DNA from 2 places in the Marinomonas vaga genome. Region 2 is predicted to be linked to the other one. Evidence: riboswitches for the same ligand, from Rfam matches in the RefSeq annotation. Region 2 holds a riboswitch; the other holds the start of a gene.
What was found. A riboswitch is a leader RNA that binds a small molecule or an ion and turns the genes downstream of it on or off. The one in region 2 is predicted to bind thiamine pyrophosphate.
Positions count from the first base shown of each region.

Region 1 (3,968 bases), 920 kb from region 2:
ACACTGCTCAGGTCATCGAAGACCAACAACTTGAATCCATCGGCGATGTGTTGAGCAACGACGCCAGTGTTCAATCCGGCTTCGGCTATGGTAACTACTCTGAAATCTTCATGGTGCGAGGCTTCAACCTTTACAGCGATGAAATCTCTTATGGTGGTTTATACGGCATCCTGCCACGTCAATTGGTCTCCACCAACCCAGTGGGAAGCGTACAACTTCTGAAAGGCGCAAACGCCTTTGCCAATGGCGTTACTCCAGGGAACTCAGGTATCGGTGGCGCCATCAACATCGAGCCTAAAATCCCAACCTATGACTACACCCGCTTAACCCTAGACACCACAGCACAAGGCCGCACTGGCGTGTCAGGTGATGTGGCTCGACGTTTTGGCGATCACGACCAGTATGGTGCCCACGCTAGTGTACTTCACCGTGCGGGCGACACTGCCATTGATGACGAAAACCGTGAAGAAACGTCCATCAACGTGGGCGTAGATTACCGGGAAGGCAAGGTACACACTGCCCTTGAAGCCGGTTATCAAAAACTTAATATCGAAGGCGGCCGCTCAGTGGTCTATCAAGGCTCTCTAACCGAGATCCCAGACGCACCTTCAGCAGATACAAACTATGCGCCATCTTGGGCTAGCTCTGAGCTAGAAAACACCTTTGCTATGGCGACTGCAGACTATCAGTTGTCCGAAAACTGGCTAGCCCACGGTGCCCTGGGTGTGAACCACAACAAAGAATACGGTGATTATTCCTCTCCAACCCCCACGGACAATGAGGGTAATGCCACGCTCTACCGCCTATCCGTCCCTTACGAGTCGGATACTGTGTCCTCTGCGTTTGGCCTAAAAGGTGATGTACAAACGGGCAATGTGAGCCATGACATTAACCTTGGGTTTTCTAGCTTCGACACCAAGGTGTATACGGCTTACACCATGTCTGGCAACTCTGCCACCAACCTATACGATCCAGCAGACGTTGACTATCCTGCCACTTTATATTCAGGCGGCAGCATGGATGACCCGAATATCCGCAGCCGCACGACCGCACAGGGCCTTGCCTTGTCTGACACCCTAGGCTTCCTAGATGACACCCTACTTGTGACAGTAGGTGCTCGTTACCAACAGCTTCAGGTTAAAAACTACAGCTATGAAGGCGTAAAAGAATCAGACTACGACGAAAACGCCATCTCCCCTGTGTACGGCGTGGTGTACAAGGTCACTCCATCTGTGTCCCTTTACGCCAACCATGTTGAATCCCTACAAAAAGGGGATACGGCCCCTAGTAGTGCCAGCAACAGCGGCGAAGTGTTTGAACCGTACAAAGCCAAGCAAAACGAAGTGGGGGTCAAATATGAGTCTGACGACCTAGCTACCAGCTTCGCCGTATACGAGATCAAAAAGCCTTCCGCTTACACGGAAAACGGCACCTACGGTGTCTACGGAGAGCAGGTTAACCGTGGTCTAGAAGTGAGCGTATTTGGCTCACCTGCCAACGATATCCGCTTGAATTCTTCCTTTGCTTGGACGGATGCGGAGCTGACCAGCACACAAAATGGCACTAATGACGGCAATCAAGCCGTAGGTGTTGCCAAGTACAGCGTCGTGCTTGGGGGTGAGTACGATCTACCGATCGAGCGCGCCATTACCCTAGGCGGTAAAATCATCCACACGGGGCCTCAATACCTAGACGCAGGCAACACGCTTAAACTAGACCCTTGGACACGTTTAGATCTTAGCGCCCGTTACGAAACTCAATGGTCTGATCTGCCTTTAACTTGGCGTCTAAACATCACTAATGTGACCAACGAAGCTTACTGGGCTTCTGCCGCTGGAGGCTACCTTAGCCAAGGTGACCCACGAGAAATCAAACTGTCTGTGAGCACAGAGTTTTAAGATCCCCTTTAAACCTGTCATGACGGTAAAGGCGAATAACAAAGGTTATTCGCCTTTTTTATTGATCCGCTTTTTTGCTTCTATCAATCTGAGCAACGAGAGATTAGGCCAACTCCTCATTCGTTTGATATGATCTACAACACACATAGTCGGGGAGCAGAAATGCTGAGATCGCCAGCGCGAGACCCGTTGAACCTGATTCAGTTAGTACTGACGGAGGGAACTATGGGGAACGCAATTGCTCTAGCGCTCGGCTTGTATTAGCACGTTGGAGATCTCCCCTTTTTTCCTCCCTTTGAGAGGAATAAGAGGGAGATCCATGAGCCAAACACCGATCACATTAAGCATAGCTGGGTCCGATAGTGGCGGCGGTGCCGGTATCCAAGCTGACATCAAAGCCATCTCTGCCACAGGCGGTTACGCCTGCACTGTCATCACCGCCACCACAGCACAAAACACCCTAGGTGTGACCGATGTACACCCAATCCCCCTGACGCACATCGAAGCACAACTCGATGCGGTTTTCTCAGATTTAAACGTCCGCGCCGTGAAAATCGGTATGCTGGCAAATGCCGACATCATTCGACTAATTGCTCGCAAACTGAAGCAATATCACCCCCCTCACGTCGTACTCGACCCTGTGATGATCGCATCCAGCGGCGATGCTTTACTTGAATCTGCTGCGGTACAAACCATGCTCGACGAGCTACTGCCATGCGCCTCGCTGATCACCCCCAATTTGCCTGAAGCCGCAGTGCTGGTGAATCAAACCGCACCACAAACAGAAGCACAGGCTGAAGCCTTGATCCCGTTGCTTAGCAACTTGCCCGTGAGCGCGGTCTTACTTAAAGGCGGACACTTAAGCGAGTCTCCCGACAGTACCGATTGGTTGCTACAAAACGATCAGGTGATGCCGTTTTCGACACCTCGCATTAAGACACACAACACCCACGGCACAGGCTGTACCTTGTCATCTGCCATTGCCTCCTACTTGGCCCAAGGCGCGACCTTACCTGTTGCCGTAAAACGTGCCAAAAACTACATCGCAAACGCCATCGCGCACGCGGATGAACTGCGAGTTGGCCAAGGTCACGGCCCAGTTCATCATTTTTATAATCTGACTCGACTTTCCAATTGAAGATAAAAACCATAGAATATGGTCTATATACGTTTTATATATGGATCATATCATGGGAATCATTAAAATCTCTGACGACGTACATGATGATGTACGCCGCGCTTCGCAAGTCATGTCTCGCTCGATCAACGCGCAGGCCGAGTTCTGGATCAAGATCGGCCGCTTAGCAGAGCGCAATCCAACCATGAGCTTCTCTGAAATCATACAAATGGAGCTGGACAAAGCCGATCTAGAAGAGCAAGCAATGACTGAAGTGCCCAAGCAGGCCTTAGCATGAGCGATCAGATTCACATCAAAACCGCACCAGAGATCGAACTGATGCGAGAGGCAGGTCGCCTGCTTGCCAAAGTCTTCAAACACCTCGACAGCATCGTCAAAGAAGACGTCACCACCATGGCCATCAACGACGAGGTAGAACGCTACATTCGTCAAGAATTACAGGCACGTCCAGCTAGCCTCGGCCAATACGACTACCCGTACGTGTTAAATGCTTCAGTGAACGAAGTGGTGTGTCATGGTATGCCAAAAGAACACTACGCCTTGCGCCCAAGAGACATCATCAACCTCGATATCACCCTCGAGAAAAACGGTTTCATCGCCGACTCCAGCAAGATGTACGTCATGCCTAGCGCTGGCCCAGAGGCACGCCGCCTGGTGAAGGAAACCTACAACGCCATGTGGCAAGGGATCAAACAAGTGAAGCCCGGTGCCACCCTGGGGGACATTGGTCACGCCATCGAAGCCCACGCCCGCGCTAACGGTTACAGCGTGGTACAGGAGTACTGCGGCCATGGCATCGGTCGAGAGATGCACGAAGGCCCACAAGTGCTGCACGTTGGTAAACCGGGTAAAGGCTTGAAGCTCAAGCCAGGCATGACCTTCACCATCGAACCCATGATCAACCAAGGCCGTGCCAAGACCAAAACCAAAAA
Region 1 covers NZ_AP043903.1:1,030,234-1,034,201, forward strand. Annotated here, with positions in the region: gene ACZ5DR_RS04845 (TonB-dependent siderophore receptor) at 1-1,898, shown strand, start outside; TPP riboswitch at 2,039-2,137, shown strand; gene thiD (bifunctional hydroxymethylpyrimidine kinase/phosphomethylpyrimidine kinase) at 2,218-3,036, shown strand; gene ACZ5DR_RS04855 (ParD-like family protein) at 3,089-3,313, shown strand; gene map (type I methionyl aminopeptidase) at 3,310-3,968, shown strand, end outside.
Region 1: another riboswitch for thiamine pyrophosphate. It lies ahead of thiD (bifunctional hydroxymethylpyrimidine kinase/phosphomethylpyrimidine kinase); the one in region 2 lies ahead of thiB (thiamine ABC transporter substrate binding subunit).

Region 2 (3,968 bases):
CGTTGCCATTGCCTTGGCTGTTTTGATTTGGTTGGCACTGGATCCTAACTTGAGCGCGCAAATGTCAGCGGGTGACTTCGTTGCCTTTATTGGTGCTGCGGGTATGTTGAGCAAGCCTGCTCGTCAATTAACCGATGTAAACAGCATACTGCAAAAAGGGATTGCAGCGGCTCAAAGTATCTTTGAATTCATCGATATGACGGAAGAAGTGGATCAAGGGACTAAGGCGCTACCTAAAGCTCAGGGCAATATTGAGTGGCGTGACCTGTCGTTCCAATACCCTAATACTGACCGTCTTGCGTTAAATGGCATTAATCTGACTGTACCGGCGGGCAAAACTCTGGCCTTGGTTGGGCGCTCTGGCGGTGGTAAATCCACTATGGCGAACTTGATACCCCGTCTGTACGATGTGACCGATGGGGAGTTGCTGATCGACGATCATGATATCCGCCAGTATCCGTTACGTGAATTACGTAGTCAGATTGCCCTGGTGAATCAAAACGTCGTGTTATTTAACGGCTCTATTCGAGACAATATTGCCTACGGTTACTTGCGTGATGCGTCAGAGCAAGAGGTTATTGAAGCGGCCAAGGCGGCCAATGCTTGGGAATTCATCCAAGAATTGGATCAGGGCTTAAATACGGTCGTAGGTGAAAACGGTGTGCTCTTGTCTGGTGGTCAGCGCCAGCGTATCGCCATTGCCCGAGCCATTCTTAAAAATGCGCCAATCTTGATCCTTGATGAAGCGACCTCGGCCTTGGATACAGAGTCCGAGCGTGCTATTCAGCAGGCGTTGGATACCTTGATGAAAAACCGCACCACCATTGCCATTGCCCACCGCTTATCGACCATTGAAAACGCAGACATCATTGCCGTGGTGGATCATGGCACCATCATTGAGTCAGGCTCTCATGCAGAATTATTAGAGCTAAATGGCGCCTATGCTGGCCTGCACCAAAAGCAGTTTAGCGAAGAGTAGCGAGCATGTGGTTGTACCGATTGTTATTAGCGCTGGCGTCACCACTGATTGCACGGCGAATCTGGCGCTATCACAAACGCTATGACAATTATCGGGTGACTGAAGCCCTAGGTCATTGGGGGAGTGTGACAGCGGACCTTTGGTTGCATTGTGCTTCCGTAGGGGAAGTGCTGGCGGCAAAACCTCTGGTAACCCAGTGGCTAGCGGCTAACCCTGACAAGTCTTTATTAATAACTACCGTCACTCCCACTGGGGAAGAGCAGGTGCAAAAGTGGTTTGCTGGAAAGGTCCAGCACCGTTACTTGCCGTTAGATCATGGCATGTGTGTGCGCCGTGCATTGAAGCATCTTACTTGTCCGCAGTTGGCCATCATTGAAACGGAACTTTGGCCAAATCTGCTCACAGTTGCCAAAGCAAAAGGCTTGTTTATTCAAATCATCAATGCCCGCTTAAGTGAACGCTCTGCTGAGCGCTACGGTAAGTTTGGTTTCTTTTCCCATAAGCTGATGGCTCTTCCTGATCGTTTTTTAGTTCATGCCGCAGCGGATGCGGAGCGCTTTAAGCAACTGGGTGCCCGACAGGTTTCCGTAGTGGGTAACATCAAATTTGACGTCATTGCGCCAGACGATCCCCAAGGGGCTGTTTGGCGTTCTGCGTTAGCACCGGAAGATGAGTTTGTATGGATTGCGGCCAGCACTCATCCCGGTGAAGACGAGCAATTTCTGGCAGCGCATAAAGCCCTTAAAAAACAGGTTCCTAAGGCTAAGCTTATTTTGGTTCCTCGACATCCAGAACGTTTCGATGCCGTGTTTTCCCTTTGTCAGCAGTCTGGTTTGGTGACTGCCAAACGCTCTCATGAGGATCTTGCTAGCTGGTCAGGAGCGGATATTTTGTTGGGCGATAGCATGGGCGAGATGATGCGTTACTTCGCTGTGTCGGATGTGGCCTTTGTGGCGGGTAGTATGATTGAGCGGGGTGGTCATAACCCTATTGAGCCTGCGGTGCTGGCAAAGCCAGTGTTGGTGGGGCCTCACACGTTTAACTTTGCGGACATCACGGAATCTTTGGTGGCTGATCAAGGGGCGGCTCGTGTTCAGTCTGTATCAGAGCTGGAAGATGAGCTTCTGGTTCTGCAGGACTCCCAAAAGCGTACAGAGATGGGGCAGCGAGCTTTGGCGAATGCTCAGGCTAATCAAGGAGCGCTTCAACGAGTATTACAATCTTTAGACATCTCCTAGGGTTTTGCTAGAATAGCCCGCGCGTTACAACACATTTTTTATATCTCATGGGGTGTGGCCTAGTTGGGCTGCTGAGAAACCTTGGTTGGTTAACCCATTGAACCTGAACCAGATCATGCTGGCGTAGGAATTGAGATTGCAAGTCCCATTCGGCTTCGCCATTCCAGTTATACGCCGCTCATTTACGGAGCGACTATGTCTTTTAAATCTTTTGCTTTCGCTGGGGCGGCCTTATTGGTGTCGTCTATCACTACAGCGCAAACTCTGAACGTGTACACCTATGATTCCTTCTCTTCCGATTGGGGGCCAGGGCCAAAAATCAAAGCGAACTTTGAAGCCCAATGTGATTGCGAACTGAACTTTGTGGCGTTGGATTCCTCTGTTGGTATCTTGTCCCGTGTGCAACTGGAAGGGGAAGCATCCGAAGCAGATGTGTTGTTAGGTTTGGATTTGAATGTCATGGAAGCGGCTAAAAAGTCTGGTTTGTTAGCAGAGCATGGGGTTGATACCTCTGCTGTGACCACCCCAGGCGGTTGGGACGACAAGCTTTTCGTACCGTTTGACCAAGGTTATTTTGCTTTTATCTATAACAGTGAAACCCTGGCGACACCGCCAACGTCTCTGCAAGAAGTTGTGGAAAACCCAAACCTAAAAGTGATTTACCAGGACCCTCGTACTTCGACGCCGGGGCTGGGTTTGTTGCTGTGGATGAAGTCCGTTTACGGTGATCAGGCAGCGGATGCATGGGAGCAACTTGCTAGTCATACGGTGACTGTGACCAAAGGCTGGTACGATGGGTACAGCTTGTTCTTAAAAGGCGAGGCGGATGTTGTACTGAGTTATACCACGTCTCCGGCGTACCATATTGTGGCGGAAGGGGAAGACAAGTACCAAGCGGCACTAGCCTCAGAAGGCTTTTACCCACAGATCGAAGTGGCTGCTATGTTGAAGAATGCCCCAAATAAAGCCTTGGCGGAGCAGTTCATGCAGTTCATCTTGGCTCCAGGATTCCAAAATGAAGTCGCTACTGGCAACTGGATGTACCCAGTTGTGAGTGACGTGGCACCGCTGCCTGAGGCCTTTTTAGCTCAACCACAGCCTACAAAAGTGTTGACCTTGGATGCCAAAGAAGTGGCTAAAAACCGTCAGGCTTGGGTGAATGAGTGGTTAGAAGCTACTACCCGTTAATCTTGATTTTCTCATCTTATTTACGCCCAGCTTGGCTGGGCTTCTCTCTTTATTTAGTCATTGCGGGTGCGGCATTTGCAGCACTCCTCGGCTATGCCTCGCCCAGTTCTTGGGGGCAGTATTTTGCGGATCCCTATACTTGGCGGGTTGTCCGCTTCTCACTTTTGCAGGCCAGTCTGAGTGCTCTTTTGAGTATTCTACTGGCGATCCCTATGGCGTCTTGCTTGTTTCATAGGCGCTTTTTAGGGCGACAAACCTTGTTGTCTTTGTTTGCGATTTCTATGGTGGTGCCAACCATAGTGGCGATCTTGGGGATTGTGGTGGTGTACGGTCGTAGTGGCTGGTTCACCAGTGTGTTTGGTGTGTCTTTTCCCTTGTATGGACTGGGAGGCATCTTGCTGGCACACGTGTTTTTCAATATGCCATTGGCAGTGCGAGTGATTTTGCAAGCTTACAGCTTGATTCCTGATGCTCAATGGCGGCTCGCCAGTCAACTTGGTTTATCCCGTTGGCACGTGTTCCAGTTGATTGAATGGCACTATTTGAGAAAGAACCTGCCCGGT
Region 2 covers NZ_AP043903.1:1,954,807-1,958,774, forward strand. Annotated here, with positions in the region: gene msbA (lipid A export permease/ATP-binding protein MsbA) at 1-979, shown strand, start outside; gene ACZ5DR_RS09105 (3-deoxy-D-manno-octulosonic acid transferase) at 985-2,217, shown strand; TPP riboswitch at 2,256-2,365, shown strand; gene thiB (thiamine ABC transporter substrate binding subunit) at 2,413-3,405, shown strand; gene thiP (thiamine/thiamine pyrophosphate ABC transporter permease) at 3,381-3,968, shown strand, end outside.